4 regions of the Kitasatospora sp. NPDC101235 genome follow, and region 1 is predicted to be linked to each of the others. Evidence: riboswitches for the same ligand, from Rfam matches in the RefSeq annotation. Region 1 holds a riboswitch; each other region holds the start of a gene.

Region 1 (4,161 bases):
ACCTCCCCGCTAAATGTTGATCTTCGAATGCCGGGAGTCGCACCCCCGTGACCCTCCGTCAAGCCATCCCCATGCTGTGAGACATCTCACGCGCCACAGATGCAACGCCCGCCCCCTCGAATCACGTCGAGGCAACCACCGGCGACTGCGAGTGGGTTGGGCGAGGAATGTCCGGATTGTAGGCAATACGCCCGGACCGGCTCCGGAGACGCACCGCGTCCACGCGAAACCCGAACGGCAGCCGACTGCAAGCCGGACGAGCAGATGTCCTACGATCTCCGGCATGAGCACCGCAGCCATCCCGGGCGCGCCACTGCCCGTCCGTACCCCAGGCTCCCGTGCGCGGGGGCGCCACCGTCGTCCCGAGCGCCCCGAGATCCCGGCCGGCGCCCCGACCCTGGTGCTCGCCGTGCCCGCGACCGCCGGGCCCGAGTCCCGTTCGGTCGTCGAGGAACTGCTCTCGATCGTCCGCACCGAGCAGAACGGCGTCCAGACCGCGGTCGGCTACCTCGCCGGCGACGGCACCGAGGGCCCCGGCGGCGAGGACCGCACCGTGGCCGAGCTGCTGACCCTGGCCGCCGAGGCCGGACTGCCGACGCCCGTCCTGGTGCCGCTGGTGCCCGGCCCGCACACCTTCCTGACCGAGCTTCACGCGATCGCCGCCGAGTACGGCGCGCCCGTCACCGACCCGCTGGGCCCGCACCCGCTGCTGGCCGAGGCCGTGCACGTCCGACTGTCCGAGGCCGGGCTGGCCCGGGCCGACCGCGCCCGGCTGTTCGCCATCGCGACCGCTGCGGACGGCGTGGTGCTGACCACCGTCGGCGGCGAGGACGCGGCCGCCGCGGCCGGCATCACCGGCGTGCTGCTGGCCGCCCGACTGGCCGTGCCGGTCGTCGCCGCCGCGCTCGACGTGCCCGGCTCGGTGGCCGCGGCCGTCAACCACCTCAAGGACACCGGCTCGCAGCGCCCGGCGCTGGCCCCGCTGGTGATCGGTCCGGAGGCGGACTCCGAGCTGCTCGCCACCGCCGCCGAGGAGACCGGCTGCCCGTCGGCCGCGCCGCTGGGCGCGTACCCGTCGGTCGGCCAGCTGATCGCCTCCACCTACCTGGCCGCACTGCCCACGCCGTCCCCGGAGGACCTGGCGCGGGCCGAGGCGGAGGCGGCGGCCGCCGCCGAGGCCGAGGGGGCCATGGAGGGCACTCGTGGCGCCCACGCGGCCGCCGAGGGGGCCTCGGGGCAGTAGTCGACACCGCGCGCCGGTTCGCGCGCACCGAAGGGTCCGGAACGGCTTGCGTTCCGGACCCTTCGCTTTCCCCTTCTCGCCCCGTGCGTCCCGCACGGGAGCCGAACGGCAACGGTGTGGAATGTCCGTTCTGGTGCTATTTGGAAGGAAATAGGGAGCACCCGCCCGGGCGTGCGAATCGCAGCCGCTCCCCCGTTCGCCCGAGTGCGCCGTTCCGCAATTCGACGCATCGTCACGCCTCTCCTGAGGCGGAGCCAGTTGTGGATTTCCGCAATAGCGTTGCCTACAAATGATCATTTGCGATCATGGTGGGCTGCAATTTTGGCAGTTCCCACTAAACCGTGATGTGCATCACAGCCGTTTGCGGTTTGAACTTAAGTCTGATTAACGTGCTCCCCGTTCGTAACCACACGAACCCGGTTCATCCGCAACGCCGAATCCTGCCGTCGGATGTCCTGGCAGCGCAAAAACGCACCACGGCAGGAGCGGGGGACCCACAGGTAAGTCGCCCCGGACCGGTCTCCGGAACGGTCCAGGGCTAGGGGTGAAGCCGCGCCCACCGCGCGGCCGGGCAACTCCAGCCCGAATCCGACAGCTCACCTCGCAGGCGTGGGAGAGGACCGCGTCTTCATGCTGCCCACCAACGGCACTCGCCCGTCCAGCCGCGCCCACCGCGTGATCGCCGCCCTCGGCGTCGCGGGCGTCGGCCTCACCGTCCCCTGCCTCACCTCCGGCGCCGCCTCCGCCGCCTCCGTCGCCACCTGGGACAAGGTCGCCCAGTGCGAGAGCGGCGGCAACTGGAGCATCAACACCGGCAACGGCTTCTACGGCGGCCTCCAGTTCACCTCCAGCACCTGGTCCGCCTTCGGTGGCGCGACCTTCGCGGCGCGCGCCGACCTGGCCACCAAGGACCAGCAGATCGCCGTCGCCGAGAAGGTCCTCGCCTCGCAGGGCCCCGGCGCCTGGCCGGTGTGCTCCGTCCAGGCGGGCCTCACCAAGGGCGGCGCCGCCGCGTCGGTCGACACCTCGGCGGGCTCCACCGCCGGTTCGTCCGCCGCCAAGCCCGCCCAGCAGAGCGTCAAGCCGGCCGCTCCGGCCGCGAAGCCCACCGCCAAGCCCGCGCAGCCCCAGACCCCGGCCGCCAAGCCCGCCGCGCCCGCCCAGGACGGCGCGCAGGCCCAGGGCGGGGACTACACCGTGGTCGAGGGCGACTGGCTGTCCTCGATCGCCGACCAGCACAACGTGCAGGGTGGCTGGCAGCGGCTGTACGAGCTGAACCGCGGCAGCCTGACCGAGGGCCCGGACACCATCTACCCGGGCCAGCACCTGTCCCTCGGCGGCAACGGCCAGGCCCAGGCCGGCCAGTCCTCCACCGCCGGCTCGGACTTCACCTGGTTCGACCGCTCGCAGAAGTCCGGTCAGTCCGCGAACGGAGGTGCGGTGAACGCCCGGCCGACCGCGCAGACCCAGACCCAGGCGCAGGCGCAGGCCCCGGCCGCCAAGCCGGCCGCCAAGCCCGCTCCGCAGACCCAGACTCCTGCCGCCACCAGCGGCATGGCCGCCGCGGTCTCCTTCGCCGAGTCGAAGGTCGGTCAGGCGTACGTCTACGGCGGCACCGGCAACGGCGGCTGGGACTGCTCCGGTCTGACCCAGGCCGCGCTGCGCGCCGCGGGCATCTCCATCCCGCGCGTCGCCGCCGACCAGGCCGCCGCCAGCACCCACGTCTCGCTGGACAGCCTCCAGCCTGGCGACCTGCTGTTCTGGTCCAACAACGGCAAGGACTCCGGCGTCTACCACGTCGCGATCTACGTCGGTAACGGCAAGTACGTCGAGGCCGCCAACCCGAGCTCGGGCGTCCGCGAGCAGAGCATCGCCAACTGGGCCCCGGACTTCGCCGGCCGGGTCTGAGGACGGCGCAACGGCGGGCGGACAACCGGTGACAGCCGACGGGTAACAGATGACAGATAACAGATTTCAACATCTGTCATCTGTTACCCGTCGGTCGTCATCCGCACGCCGACCACCCACCACCCCCGGGGAGAAGTCTGGTCGCTCCTCCCCGGGGGTTCCGGCGTTCCCGCCGACGGTTCCGCGGTCCCCCTCCGGCGGTTCCGCCATATCCCGTGGTGGATCCCCGCCCCAACGGGCATGCTGCTGCTCTGCACCCGAGGAGGAGTCACATGGCCCAGGTCACCATCACTCTCGACGCGAACCTCGCGATCGACGCGATGATGCTCTCCGGTACCAAGAACCCCCAGGACGCCGTCGAACTGGTCCTGCGCGACTACCTGGCCCGCGGCCGCCGCACCGAGACCCGTACCGGCGAGGCCGCCGACGGACACCGTCTGACCGTCGACCGCCCCACCACCCAGGAGGGCTGACTGCCTGAGGGCCCGCGACGGCCGACCGCACGCACGCCGAACGGGCCCCGGAGAGCAACCGCTCTCCGGGGCCCGTTCGTTCGGCCCTGGCGGCCGGGGCTCAGCGCGCGCAGGCCCCGGTGGACCCGCGCATCACCAGCTCCGGCTGGAACATGAACTCGCCGCGCTGGGCCGCGTTTCCGCCGACCTCCTCCAGCAGCGCGTCCACCGCCGCCGTGGCCATCGCCTCGACCGGCTGGCGGATCGTGGTCAACGGCGGCTCGGTGAAGGCGATCAGCGGCGAGTCGTCGAAGCCGACCACCGACACGTCCTGCGGCACCGACAGCCCGCGCTGCCGCACCGCCCGGATCGCCCCGAGCGCCATCATGTCGCTCCCGCAGACGATCGCCGTGCAGCCCTTGTCGAGCAGCGCGCCGGCCGCCGCGTGCCCGCCCTCCACGCTGAACAGCGTGTGGTGGACGAGGTTCTCGGCCTCCTCCCGGGTGCGTCCGAGCACCTCGCGCATCGCCGCCGTGAAGCCCTCGATCTTACGCAGCA
Region 2 (4,161 bases), on a different contig from region 1:
GCCATGCGCCACCCGGACGTCTTCCCGACCGCCGTCGCCCTCTCCGCCTACTACGAAGCCGCCGACGACCCGACCACGGGCGACCTGTTCGGCGGCAGCAAGCAGCGCCGCGACGAGGCCAACCTGCTGTGGCGGCTGAAGAACCTGCCGCAGCCGAAGGTGTCCGTACTGCTGGCCGGCACCAAGAAGGGCGACGGCAACTACCGGCAGGAGACCGAGGCCTTCGTCGACGCGGTGCAGAGCCCGATGAAGGTCTCGTACAGCATGCTGGAGAACGGCGGCCACAACTTCGAGACCTGGAGCGCCCTGCTGCCCTCCTCACTGGAGTGGCTGTCCCAGCACCTCAAGGTGCCGAACCAGACCGTCTGACGGGGAACGGCACCCGGGGCCGCCCGGACCGCCCGGCGCCTGGACCGCCCGGACCATCCGAACAGGCTGGGGAGAAGACCGAACCCCCGGGGCCACGGCCCCGGGGGTTCGGTCGTTCACGAGCCGTACGGCTCCCGCGCAGCGGTCCCGCCGCTCAGGCCACCCGCTCCAGCGTCCCGGTGTGCAGCTCGCCGACCCGGCCGCCCTCGCCCTCGAAGGTCCAGAAGGCCCGCACCGTCAGCTTGCCGAGGTCCATCACGTGGCTGACGGTGATCCCGCTCTGCTCCGTCCAGCTGACGAAGTAGATCTCCGGCGCGACCTCGGCGACGTGCAGCCGCACGTCCTCCCACTGGCCCGCGGACTCGCCGAGGCCCTCCCAGCGCAGCCGAGTGCCGTCGGCCGAGTAGGTGTTGCGGAAGGCCGCGCCGTTGTCGGCCCGGAAGAGGTAGGTACGGCCGGCGAAGGCGGGCAGGGGCGCGGTCATGGTGGGGCGGGTCCTCGTTCCTGTTCGGTCGTGGCGAGCATCCGGTCGGGCTCGCCGCTCTTGTGCACGGCGGAAGATGTCAGGCTTCCAATTTATCCGACCGGGCGCACTCGGTCAGGCACTCGCCACGGTACGGTCCGGCACCACACAGCCGCCCGGATGTGCGACCGGCACATGGGCAGGAGCGCGCGCCGGTCCTGCCGTCCGGCCATGGGACGTACCCCCACACACCGTCGCCTGGGCGCCGGACGCCGCGAGCCAGGTCAACGCCTGGCTGAGCTGACCTGACCCGAGCCGTCCGCGGCTGTCCGCCCGTCCGCCTGGCCCGCCTTGGCCCTCCCGCTCCCGGAAATTGATCAACTCGACTGCCACGCAGCGTCGTTGATCGACACCACTGTGAGCTGCGCGACAACCTGCCCGTCCGAGTTGTCCGCTCGTGCACGACCCACCTAGCCTGCAACGGTCGTCCGCCCTCGCGGACCCCGCCGCCGGGACGCCGAATCCTGTCCACCCGCCGGCGGGTCGCCGAGCACCACAGAGGACGGGAGCGGGGGAACCAAGGTCAGCGCCCGGCCCGTACGCCAGAGCGTTCGGGCCGCGGCTAGGGGTGAAGCCGCTCCGCAGGCGGCCGGGCGACCTCAGCCCGAACCCGACAGCTCACCTCGCAGGCGTCGCAGAGGTCGTCCCATGCCCAAGCCTGCCAGCTCGACGCACCGGCCGGCGCCCGCGTCCGCCCGCCGCCGCGGACCGCGCCACGCCCGTCCGTCCCACCGCGGACGCAACGCCGCCCTCGCCGCCGCCGGGGCGTTCGCCATCAGCGGCGCCGGGCTGCTCGGTCTGTCGGCGGTCACCGGTGCCCAGGCCGTCACCGCGTCGGCCGTCACCCAGGACCGGCTCGGCCCCGCCACCATGGTCGCGGGCAGGGCCACCACCGCCTCGCTCGGCCTGCACTCCGTGGCCTGCTTCACCGCGAAGACGGTCGGTGTGGGCGTGCGCGACGCGCGCGGCAACAACCTCGACTACCCCGGCAACGCCTCCAACGTGCAGATCTGCCCGAGCGGGGTCGAGTTCACCAGCGGTGCGCGCGCCCTGCCCGCCGGGACGTACACCCGGTTCGGCTTCTGGCAGGAGCTCGGCGGCGCCTGGCACAACCTGCCCTCGCAGCAGCTGGTCGTCTCCGCCGCCGGGACGTCCACCCCGACCCCGACCCCGACCCCGACGCCGAGCGCCGAGCCGACCTCGACCCCGACGTCGACCACCAAGCCGACCCCGACCCCGACGCCGACCGCCGAGCCGACCTCGACCCCGACGTCGACCTCGACCACCAAGCCGACCCCGACCGGCGAGCCGACCTCGACCACCGCGACCACGTCGACCACGTCGGTCCCGGCGCCGAGCACCACCCCGACCCCGAGCACCCCGCCGCCGTCCTCCCCGGTCGCCGGCAAGTCGCTGACCTGGTCGGACGAGTTCAACGGCGCGATCAGCTGGGGCCGGCGCTGGGTCGGCGACAAGAGCACCGCGTACAGGTACGGCGACCACAACCCGGGCGACAACAAACTCGACTGGCTGAACAGGAACAACGTCAGCGTCGCCAACGGGGTCGCCACCTTCACCGCCACGCCCGGCGGGCCGGCCCTGGAGAACGGCAAGCAGTCCTGGAACACCGGGTTCCTGACCACCGAGGGCTCCAGCGAGGGCTTCCGGGTCAAGACCGGCGACTACGCCGAGACCCGGGTCAAGCTGCCCGCCGGCAGCGGCGCCTGGCCGGCCCTGTGGACCTGGAAGAACGGCAACGGCGAGGTCGACTCCTTCGAGTACCACCCCGACAACCCGAACCTGCTGGAGCTGACCAACCACGTCAACCCGGGCAACGCGAGGTACTACACCGACGCGAGCGCCATCGCGAAGGACCAGTGGGTGACCATCGGCACCCACTACGGCGCCAACTCGGTGGACTGGTACGTCAACGGCGTCAAGGTCTTCTCGGACGGCAAGGGCGTCGGTGCCAACTGGTCGGCTTACCTGAACCTCAACCTCTCGGTGTGCGCGGGGCAGTACCACCCCGCGCCGCAGGGGACCGCCCCGATCACCTTCGCCGCCGACTACGTCCGCGTCTACCGGTAGGAACGGGCCACCGGCAGGACGCTCCCGCAGGCCGGGTCGGCCCCACCGGCGGGACCGCGCGACTCAGGAGCCGGCAGTCGTCCCGACCACCGTGATGTCGAACGGCTGCCGGTTGTTGCCCTCGTTCCGGTCGTCCGCGCTGCGCACCACGACCGAGCCGCCGCTCAGCCTGCCCACCGGCAGCCCCGGGTTGAGCCGGACCGGGATGAGGGCGGTCGCGCTGCGTCCCTCCCGCAGTCCGGGCTTGAACACGCACCGCACGGTGCGGCCGTGGCCCAGCACCTGGCAGTCGGAAGGGAAGTACGGCCCCTCGGGGCTGACGCCCTCCGGCAGGGTGACCACGACTGTGAACGGGGAGGCGGTGGTGTCCGGGCCCGCGTTGCCGACGAAGGCGCGGACGGTGGTGGTGCCGCCGGGGGTGGCCGGGTCCGGGGCGGTCCGGACCACCTCCAGGTCGGAGGCGGACGGCCGAGCTGCGGCCGGCGCGGGCAGTGTGGAGGCTTCGGATCCCGCGTCCGTCGCTGCTCCGGGCCTCGCCGGGGCCGGCAGGGTGGAGGCCTCGGGCGTCGCCGGGGCGGGCAGGGTGGACACCGTGGACGCGCCCGTCGCGACGACCTCCACCGCGGGCCGGGGCTCGGGCCGCCGCAGCGCCCAGGACGGGTCGGTGGCCAGCACCGTCACCGCGTACCCCGCCGCCAGGGCCGCGACCAGTCCGGCCCCGCCGGACCCCCGGCCTCTCGCGGCAGGTCGTGCGCCACCGCCCCGCACACCACCGCCCGGTACGTGGCCACCCGGTACCTCACCGCCCCGAACGTCCCGGTGCTGCTGCTCCATCCCCGCTCACCCTGCCTTCGCGTCCCGGCCGCCCGCGCCGTCGCGGGCGGCGTCGGCACCAGGGTGGCGGAGCCGTCGCCGGAGCCCGGGGGCAACCCGCCCGTCGTCCGCCCGAACGGATGAAGCGGCGTTCCGCCCCGACCGGATGGGTCGACAACGGGGGTTGACGGGACGTCAGGGGGCGAGGACCTGCCCCAGCCGGGTCGCGATCCGGTGCATCACCGGGACCAGCGAGGCGGCCCCGGCCTGCTCCTCCAGGGCCCGGATGCGAGCCTCCGGGCCGGAGACCGAGAGTGCCGTGGGCGTCGGCGCGCCCGGGACGGCGAGCGCGATGCAGCGGACGCCGA
Region 3 (4,161 bases), on a different contig from region 1:
GTGCGCGTTCGGGCCGCCCAGGTAGCGGAACAGCGGCAGGTCGCTGGCCTCGGAGGCGGCGTGCGCGACGGCCAGCGAGACGCCCAGGATGGCGTTGGCGCCGAGCGAGGACTTGTCCGGGGTGGCGTCCAGGTCCAGCATGGCCTGGTCGATCAGGCGCTGCTCGGTGGCGTCGTAGCCGACCAGCTCCGGGCCGATCTGCTCGATGACGGCCAGGACGGCCTTCTCGACGCCCTTGCCGAAGTAGCGGTTCTTGTCGCCGTCACGCAGCTCCAGCGCCTCGAAGGCACCGGTGGAGGCACCCGACGGGACAGCGGCACGACCCGTGCTGCCGTCGTCGAGGCCGACCTCGACCTCGACCGTGGGGTTGCCGCGCGAGTCGAGGATCTCACGGGCTACGACGACATCGATGGACGGCACGAGGCATCTCCTTGCGGAAGCAGGGTCCGGTCTGACGGTGGTGCTGTCAGCAGGACGATTGCGGAGTCGTTACGACCAGAGCCTAACCGCCCGGGCTCCCGGGGCCACGCCGACCTCGGTCCCGTCTCAGCGTGTGGCCCCACTACCCACCGGTAGTTCACCTGCTTGCCCCAGCTTGTCCCACCGGAGCGGGCGAATGCGGACGAAGGGGACCGGTAGGACCGAGGCCCCTTCGGATGCCGGGACGGAACACGCGACGGCGTCGGCGCCGGACATGACGGACCGGCGCCGGGCACCACGGCCCGGCGCCGGCCGCGACGGCTCAGCCGAGGTGCAGCACCTGGCCGGGCAGGATCAGGTTCGGGTCGCCGCCGACGGTGGCGTGGTTCTGCTCGTACAGCGCGTTCCAGCCGCCGGACACGCCCTGGGCGGCGGCGATGGTCGACAGGGTGTCACCCGCGCGGACCGTGTAGTCGTGGCCGGTGGCCTGCGGGGCGTACTGCGCGGCCTGCGGGGCGTACTGCGGCTGGGCGGCGGCCTGGCCGGCGTACTGCTGGTAGACGCTCTGGTGGCTGGTCCAGTACCAGGCGCCGTTGTTCTGGTACCAGTACACCTTGGCGTCGGCGTCCCAGCCGGCCTTGCCGGAGAAGCCCGGGGTCTGCGGCTGCGCCTGCTGCTGCGGGGCGGCCTGCTGGACCGGCTGCGCGGCGGGCTTCTGCGCCGGCTTCTGGGCGGCCTGCTTCTGCGCGACCGGCTTCTCGGCCGGCTTGGCGGCGGGCTTCGGGGTCTGCTGCTTGGGGGCGGACTGCGCCTTGGCGTCCGAGGAGGTGTCGACCGCGGCCGGGGCACCGCCCTTGGCCAGACCGGCCTTCTGGGAGCAGACCGGCCAGGCCCCCGGACCCTGCGAGGCCAGCACCTTCTCGGCGACCGAGATCTGCTGGGCCTTGCTGGCCTGGTTGGCCTGCGGCGCGTAGGCGGTGCCGCCGTACGCCTTCCAGGTGCTGGAGGTGAACTGGAGGCCGCCGTAGAAGCCGTTGCCGGTGTTGATGCTCCAGTTGCCGCCGCTCTCGCACTGGGCGACGGAGTCCCAGGTGGAGGCCGGGGCGGCGGAGGCGCCGGTGGCGGTGAGGAGCGGCATCGCGAGTCCGACGCCGGCCACACCGGCGACGGCGATGGCCTTCTCGGCCTGGGTGCGACGACGGTGACGGCCAGTTCCAACGAACAGCATGAAGAGGTCCCTCTCCGCACGCCTGCGAGGTGAGCTGTCGGGTTCGGACCGGGAGGTGGCCCGGCCGCCGTACGCGGAGACGATTCCGCTCGGGCGGCTTCACCCCAAGCCGTGGGGAGACGGCAACAAACCTGGTTCCCCCGCCCCTGCCCAGGGTTCTGGTCGGTTTCCCGTGGCGCGGCGGGCAGGATTCGGCGTTCCGCGCACGAGGTCCGCAGCTGCGAACTCCAGGGAGAGTAGACAGATCATCAGACCAATCACAAGCTCATATCGTCGATATCACATGAAAATTACGGCCCGTGTCCGATCGCCTACCACCGGCGGCGTTATGTCCGGATTGATGGGCGTTCACACCCTCGCCGGCAGGCGATCGGTGACGTCCGTCGCGTGACCTCAGCGCGAGGGCGCGGACGGGGTATGCGCAGGCGTGTGCGGGGAGCGGCTCTCCGGGCTGAATTCCACCGGGAGTTCGCGCAGCCCACGCATGATCAGACCGCCGCGCCAGCGCAGATTCTCCGGGCTTTCCGCGAGCCGCAGATCGGGCAGCCGGGAAAGCAGCGTGGCCAGCGCGGCGCGCCCTTCCATCCGGGCCAGCGGGGCGCCGATGCAGTAGTGGATGCCGTGCCCGAACCCCAGGTGGGGGTTGTCGGCCCGGGCCAGGTCCAGGGTGTTCTCGTCCGCGAACCGGGCCGGGTCGCGGTCCGCCGCGGCCAGCACCACCAGCACCGGGTCGCCGACCGGGATGTCCACCCCGCCGATGGTCAGCGGCCGGGTCGCGAACCGCCAGGTCGCCAGCTCCACCGGCCCGTCGTAGCGCAGGAGTTCCTCGATCCCGGTCTCCAGCAGCGCGGTCTCCCCGCGCGCCACCGACTCCTGCAGCAACCGGCGCTGCTCCGGATTGCGCAGCAGCGCGTAGGTGCCGTTGCCGATCAGGTTGATGGTGGTTTCGAACCCCGCGAAGATCAACACGAAGCACATGGCGGCGGCCTCGTTCTCCGTCAGGTGCTCGCCGTGGTCGCTGGCCCGGATCAGGCCGGAGATCAGGTCGTCACCGAGGTCCGCCCGCTTGCGGTGGATGAGGTCCACCAGGTAGGCGCGGATGCGCTTGACCGCCCGGCCCACCCCACCGCGCTGCCCACCGTGGTGGCGGATCATCATGCCCGCCCAGTCACGCAGATCGTCCTGGTCCTCGGCCGGCACGCCCAGCATGTCGCAGATCGCGTAGATGGGGAGCGGGAAGGCGAACTCGTGGATCAGGTCCGCCGAACCGCGCTGCGCGAAGCCGTCGATCAGCCGGTCGGTGAGCTGCTGCACCCGCGGCTCGAACTCGGCCACCCGGCGCGGGGTGAACGCCTTCGACACCAGTCGGCGCAGCCGGGTGTGGTCCGGCGGGTCGATGTTCAGCAGGTGGGTCATCAGGTCCGCCTGCCGCTCCCCCGGGATGCCCACCCGGCCGGTGCGGTGCGCCTGCCCGCTGTGGTGCGCCGGGTTCTTCGACAGCCGGCTGTCCGCGAGCGCCTGCCGGGCGTCCGCGTACCGGGTCACCAGCCAGGCGTCGACGCCGCTCGGCAGCGTGGTGCGGTGCACCGGGGCGTGCTCGCGCAGCCAGGCGTAGGCGGGGTACGGGTCGGCGGCGAACTCCCAGGTGAACAGCTGCGGGGCGGTGGCGTCGGAGGTCGCGGCGGCGGGACGGGCGGGGTCGGGCTGAGCAGGCATGGACCGACCGTATCCGGTGCGACGGGCCCGCCCTCCCTCCGGCGGGCCGCCGCTCCCCCGCCCGCGGATCGCGTCCGGCGCGCCAACACTCCGTGGCCCGTCCATGGACGGGCCGTGGACAGCCCGTGGACAGCTCTTGGCCGACTCTTGGCCGCGGGGCGGGCGTGAGCCTGGTCACCTGAGGGGTAATCCCTGTTGCGGAGGGTCAGGACGTGCCTACGATCCTCCGCAGTACGCGTGGGCGCCGGTGCGGTGTCGTCCACAGGGAGGAGCAGGCCATGCGGGTCAGCGGGTCAGTCGTCGTCATCGCGGTCCTCGACGGCGGGTCGGGCGCGGGCCTCGCCCGTCGGTTCGCCGCGGCCGGCGCCACCGGAATGCTGATCGCCGACCAGCACGTCGGCATCGCCGAGGACCTCGCCTCCGAGCTCGACCGGCCCGGCTGCCCCGTCGTCGGCGTCTGCGGCGACATCCGCCGCCCCAGCGACGTCGCCGCCCTCGTGGACACCGCCGAGAAGCACCTCGGACCGATCGACCTGTTCGCCGTGGCCGGCCCGGACGGCGAACGGATCGTCTCGCTGGCCGAGCTGCCCGACCACCTCGACCTGGAGCGCCTCGCCGAACTCGTCGTCCTCGTCGGCGAGGCCATCGGCGAACTCGTCCCGCCGCAGCGGCGCCCCGAGCCCGCCGCCAAGGCGGCCTGAGGCCCGTCACTCCAGGCCCGGGCCGTCACCCCGAGCCCGGGCCCGTCACTCCGAGCCGGGGCCCGTCACTCCGGCTTGAGGCCCTCGGCCGCGCGC
Region 4 (4,161 bases), on a different contig from region 1:
GTCATCCCGCCGCCGCGGTACTCGGCCCCGGCCACCGTCGCCAGATCGCCGCGCAGCTCGTTGAGCTGGTTCTGGGCGACGGCGATCTCGCCCTGGAGGATCGTGGTCTCGCCCTGGAGCCGCCGCTGGGCCTCCTGCGCCGCGTTGGCCTTCTCGGACGCCTGCTCGGCCTCGTCGTACAGCTGTTCCACCTGTGCCGTGACGTCCTGACGGTCGGACGGGTCCGGGCTGCCGGGGGCGGCCTGGGCGCTGCCTCCGGCGGCCACGCCCAGCGCGGTGGCGGCGGCCGCGGTCAGCACCAGCGCCCGGGTGAGCAGTTGGGAACGGCGGTGCACGGGCATGGCGGCAGCGGCTCCAATCCTGCGGTGCGACCCCCGCCGCCGCACCACGACGGGCGGCCGTCGAGCGGGAGTCCGGTGGCAGACGTTAGCGAGTTCGGGCAAGCGAGTCCAAACCCCTCCCAACCCGAATATTCGACCTCTAATCGGACATCAGATCGACCCTGCCGGAAAAGCCGCAGGCCCGGCCTTCCCTGGGGAAGACCGGGCCTGGAAGCGTCCGTGCGGGGATCAGACCCGCACGATGGAGGCCAGCGGCATGTTGGTGACCGCCTCGTAGCGCACCGACGCACCCGGCTTGGGCGCGTGCAGCACCTGGCCGTTGCCCGCGTAGATGCCGACGTGGTGGGCGTCGCTGTAGAAGATCAGCAGGTCGCCGGGCTGGGCCTGGGAGATGTCCGAACCGATCCGGGTGCCGGCCGAGGCCTGCGCCTGCGAGGTGCGCGGCAGCGACACGCCGGCCTGGTTGAACGCCCAGACCATCAGGCCGGAGCAGTCGAAGGAGCCCGGGCCGGTGGCACCCCAGACGTACGGGCTGCCGACCTTGGACGCGGCGGCCGAGAGCGCGGCGGCACCGCGCGAGCTGCCGGCGGCCACCTTCACCGGAGCGGTGGTCGTGCCGCTCGCGAGGTCGCCGCGGCTGTTGTCGCGCGAGGCGCGGTCGGCGGCGGCCTTGGCGGCGTCGAGCTTCGCGGACTCCGCCTTCTGCTGGGCCTCGACGGCGGCCTTCTCCTCGGCCTGCTGGAGCGCCCGGCGCTCCTGGTCGGTCAGCGTGTTGAGCAGGTCCTGGGCCGCCTTCAGCTTGCCCTGGACCTCCTCCTTGGAGGCCTTCAGCTGCTGGGTGGTCGACTCCAGCTCGGCGAGCTTGCCCTGGGCCTCGTTGCGGTCCTGGTCGAGCTTGCGCTGCTGCTCCTGGAGCTCCTTCAGCTGACCCTTCTGGGTGCTGCCGGCCTGGTTCAGCGTGCCGGCCTGGCTGAGGAAGTTGTCCGGGCTGGAGGAGAACATCAGCTGGACGGTCGGGGATATGCCCCCGTTGCGGTACTGCTCGCCGGCGATCTCGGCCAGGCCGCCCTGGAGCTCGGTGACCTGGGCCTGCTGACGGGCCACCTGGTCCTGCAGGCCGGAGACCTGCTTCTCCAGCTCCTGCTGCTTGGCCTGGGCGGCGTTGTAGTTCTCGGTCGCGACCTCGGCCTGCTCGTTGAGCTGGTCGACCTGCTCCTTGACCTGTTCCTTGGTCGGCTGCGGGTCGGCGTGGGCGCCGGACTGCGCGGAGAGGGCGACGGCGGCGGCGGCGACACCGGTCAGGATCGAGACGCGGGCGCGACCGGCGGGCTTGGGACGACGATGGGACGCCACGAAGGCGGACTCCTTCTTCCTACGTCCGCCTACCGGGTGAGCTGACGGGTTCGGGCCGGAAGCATGCCCTACGACGCCTCACGGCCGTTCCACCGGCCGACCTGGCGCCGATTCACCCCGGAGGAACGTGGTTCCCCGGCTCCGCTCCACAGCGCCCCCAACCACTGGGCTCCCCTGTCGGGCAGTCGCTTCGACCTGCCCCGCTGCCTCGCGAACTCGGCGGTAACCACCGCCGCCACCCTGGCTGGGCGATCGACAGTGCGGTGGTTCGGGGCACGACCCTAGTAACTGAACCGTGATCCGTTCAAATCCTTGTCAGAAAAAAGACGGAAGATTACCCAAGTTCCTTTGTGAAAATGACCGATGGTGACCAGTGGCACACGCAAGGCTGATCGGTTCTCAGCATGCGGCCGCGAAGGGGCCGGAAACCCGAACGCCACCCCCGCACGGAGGTGGCGCTTTTCACAGGCCCGGGAGGAGCCCCTCGGGAGTGTCGGGCCGTCAGACCCGGCGGATGGTGTTGATCGACATCGCGTCGGCCTTCATCACCTTCACCACGTCACCGGTGTGCGGCGCGTGGACCACCATGCCGTTGCCGATGTACATCCCGACGTGGTGCATGTCGTTGCCGTAGATCACCAGGTCGCCCGGCTGGGCCTGGTCCAGCGAGGGCACCCGGGTGCCGTAGTGGCCCTGCTCCTGCGAGGTGCGTGGCAGCGAGACGCCGGCCTGCCCGTACGCCCAGACCATCAGGCCCGAGCAGTCGAAGGTGGTCGACCCGGTGGCGCCCCACACGTACGGCGAACCCTGCTTGCTCATCGCCTTGGCCATCGCCACGGCCGCGTAGCCGCTGGCCGGCGGCAGACTGCTGAGGTCGACCCGGTCGCTGCCGCGCGAGGCGCGGTCGTCCTGCGCCTGCTGGGCCCGCAGCGCGGCGCGGTCGGCGGCGCTCAGCGAGTTCAGCAGGTCCTGGGCGGCCTTCAGCTTGGTGTTGACGTCCGCCTTGGCCTGGTTCAGGTCCTTGGTGGTGGTGTCCAGCGAGGCGAGCACGGCGGCCGCCTCGGTCTTCTCCTGGTCCAGCCGGCGCTGCTGGTCCAGCAGCCCCTTGAGCGCCTCGGCCTGGCTGGTGCTGGCCTGCTGGACGGTGGAGGCCTTCTCCAGGTAGCCGGACGGGTCGGAGGAGAGCATCAGCTGGACGGACGGGTCGATGCCGCCGGTGCGGTACTGCTCGCCCGCCACCTCGGCGAGGCCGCCCTGGAGCTGGGTCATCTGCTCCTGGCTGCGGGCCACCTGGTCCTGCAGCTGGTCGGCCTGCTTGCGCAGCTGGTCGGCCCGCTCCTTGGCTCCGTTGTACTTCTCCGCCGCCTGCTCCTGCTCCTCCTGGAGCTGGTCGATCTGCGCCTTGACGTCCGATTTGTTCGGCTGCGGCGCAGCGTGCGCGGCCACCTGGGCGGAGAGGGCGACCGCAGTCGCAGCAGCAGCGGTGAGCACGGAGATCCGCGCGCGGCTCGGCTGCTTGGGACGGCGGTGGGAGGCCAAGGGACCGGCTCCTTCTTTCATCGGACTCACCCGATGGGATGAGGTTCCAGAAAATAGGTTTGACGCCAGACCCTAGTGAAGATCTATCCGTTTTGCCACTCCCCCGAAGGCGTGAACTCCGCTTTCCACACCGACTTCACGGAAGCCGCGCACCGCCTCGGAACCGCTCCTGACCAGGCATCATGCGGCCCGGTGGGATCAGGGCCGGGCCAGCCGGTTCAGCAGCAGCACCGACGCCACGGGGCGCGCGCCCGCCTTCCGCACGCCCTCCGCGACCTCCCGGTCGGTGGACACCACCACCACCGGGCGGCCCTGCGGCTCGGCCCGCACCAGGCGGCGGATCAGCTCGTCGGCCGTCTCCCCGGTCCGGCTGAACCGCACCCGGACCCCGCGCGGCGGCGCCATGATCACCGGGACGTCCAGGTCCTGCCCGTCGAACACACAGGTGACCTCCGCCTGGGTGCGCTGGGCCAGCATCGCCAGCCCGCCCAGCAGCCGTATACGCTGCTGCTCCAGCGGCAGCGTCGGATAACCGGTCTTGGTCACGTTGTAGCCGTCCACCACCAGGTGCACCTGAGGAATCGCCAGCAGCTGGTCCAACAGCGCCGGATCGTCCTCGGCCAGCCCGCGCCGGGCCACGTCGTGCGGGGAGGCCGCCCCCGGCACCACCGCCTCCACCAGGTCCGCCGGGCGGATCTGGGAGACCGGCAGCGCCAGCTCCCGCTGGAGTCCCTGGGCCGACTGCAGCACGGCGTCCAGCAGCAGCCGCAGCCGCATGTCCTCGACGCTGCGCCCCTCGCGGGCCGACCGGCGGCCCTGCTCGACCGCGTTCTCCAGTTCGGAGACCCGGTGCCTGAGCCTGCGCGCCTCGGTCTCGGCCGCGCCGCGCTCGGCCGCGGCCTGCGCCTTCACGGCCTCCAGCTCGCCG

The links. A riboswitch is a leader RNA that binds a small molecule or an ion and turns the genes downstream of it on or off. The one in region 1 is predicted to bind cyclic di-AMP.
Region 2: it holds a riboswitch for cyclic di-AMP, as region 1 does, so the genes downstream of both, ACIRRH_RS19940 (hypothetical protein) here and ACIRRH_RS35435 (transglycosylase family protein) in region 1, are expected to answer to the same signal.
Region 3: it holds a riboswitch for cyclic di-AMP, as region 1 does, so the genes downstream of both, ACIRRH_RS03990 (transglycosylase family protein) here and ACIRRH_RS35435 (transglycosylase family protein) in region 1, are expected to answer to the same signal.
Region 4: it holds a riboswitch for cyclic di-AMP, as region 1 does, so the genes downstream of both, ACIRRH_RS02285 (NlpC/P60 family protein) here and ACIRRH_RS35435 (transglycosylase family protein) in region 1, are expected to answer to the same signal.

What each region holds. Positions count from the first base shown of each region.
Region 1 covers NZ_JBIWNZ010000030.1:89,635-93,795, reverse strand. The annotation lists gene ACIRRH_RS35440 (hypothetical protein) at 284-1,243, shown strand; cyclic di-AMP (ydaO/yuaA leader) riboswitch at 1,665-1,866, shown strand; gene ACIRRH_RS35435 (transglycosylase family protein) at 1,853-3,151, shown strand; gene ACIRRH_RS35430 (hypothetical protein) at 3,424-3,624, shown strand; gene ACIRRH_RS35425 (LacI family DNA-binding transcriptional regulator) at 3,725-4,161, opposite strand, start outside.
Region 2 covers NZ_JBIWNZ010000011.1:105,571-109,731, reverse strand. The annotation lists gene ACIRRH_RS19950 (alpha/beta hydrolase) at 1-369, shown strand, start outside; gene ACIRRH_RS19945 (MoaF-related domain-containing protein) at 524-853, opposite strand; cyclic di-AMP (ydaO/yuaA leader) riboswitch at 1,377-1,532, shown strand; gene ACIRRH_RS19940 (hypothetical protein) at 1,541-2,980, shown strand; gene ACIRRH_RS19935 (hypothetical protein) at 3,044-3,661, opposite strand; gene ACIRRH_RS19930 (hypothetical protein) at 3,764-3,937, shown strand; gene ACIRRH_RS19925 (IclR family transcriptional regulator) at 3,989-4,161, opposite strand, start outside.
Region 3 covers NZ_JBIWNZ010000002.1:114,364-118,524, reverse strand. The annotation lists gene eno (phosphopyruvate hydratase) at 1-420, opposite strand, end outside; gene ACIRRH_RS03990 (transglycosylase family protein) at 743-1,648, opposite strand; cyclic di-AMP (ydaO/yuaA leader) riboswitch at 1,654-1,822, opposite strand; gene ACIRRH_RS03985 (cytochrome P450) at 2,042-3,364, opposite strand; gene ACIRRH_RS03980 (SDR family NAD(P)-dependent oxidoreductase) at 3,643-4,065, shown strand; gene ACIRRH_RS03975 (MazG family protein) at 4,131-4,161, opposite strand, start outside.
Region 4 covers NZ_JBIWNZ010000001.1:480,512-484,672, reverse strand. The annotation lists gene ACIRRH_RS02290 (NlpC/P60 family protein) at 1-341, opposite strand, end outside; gene ACIRRH_RS02285 (NlpC/P60 family protein) at 570-1,694, opposite strand; cyclic di-AMP (ydaO/yuaA leader) riboswitch at 1,705-1,858, opposite strand; gene ACIRRH_RS02280 (NlpC/P60 family protein) at 2,196-3,233, opposite strand; gene ACIRRH_RS02275 (NYN domain-containing protein) at 3,432-4,161, opposite strand, start outside.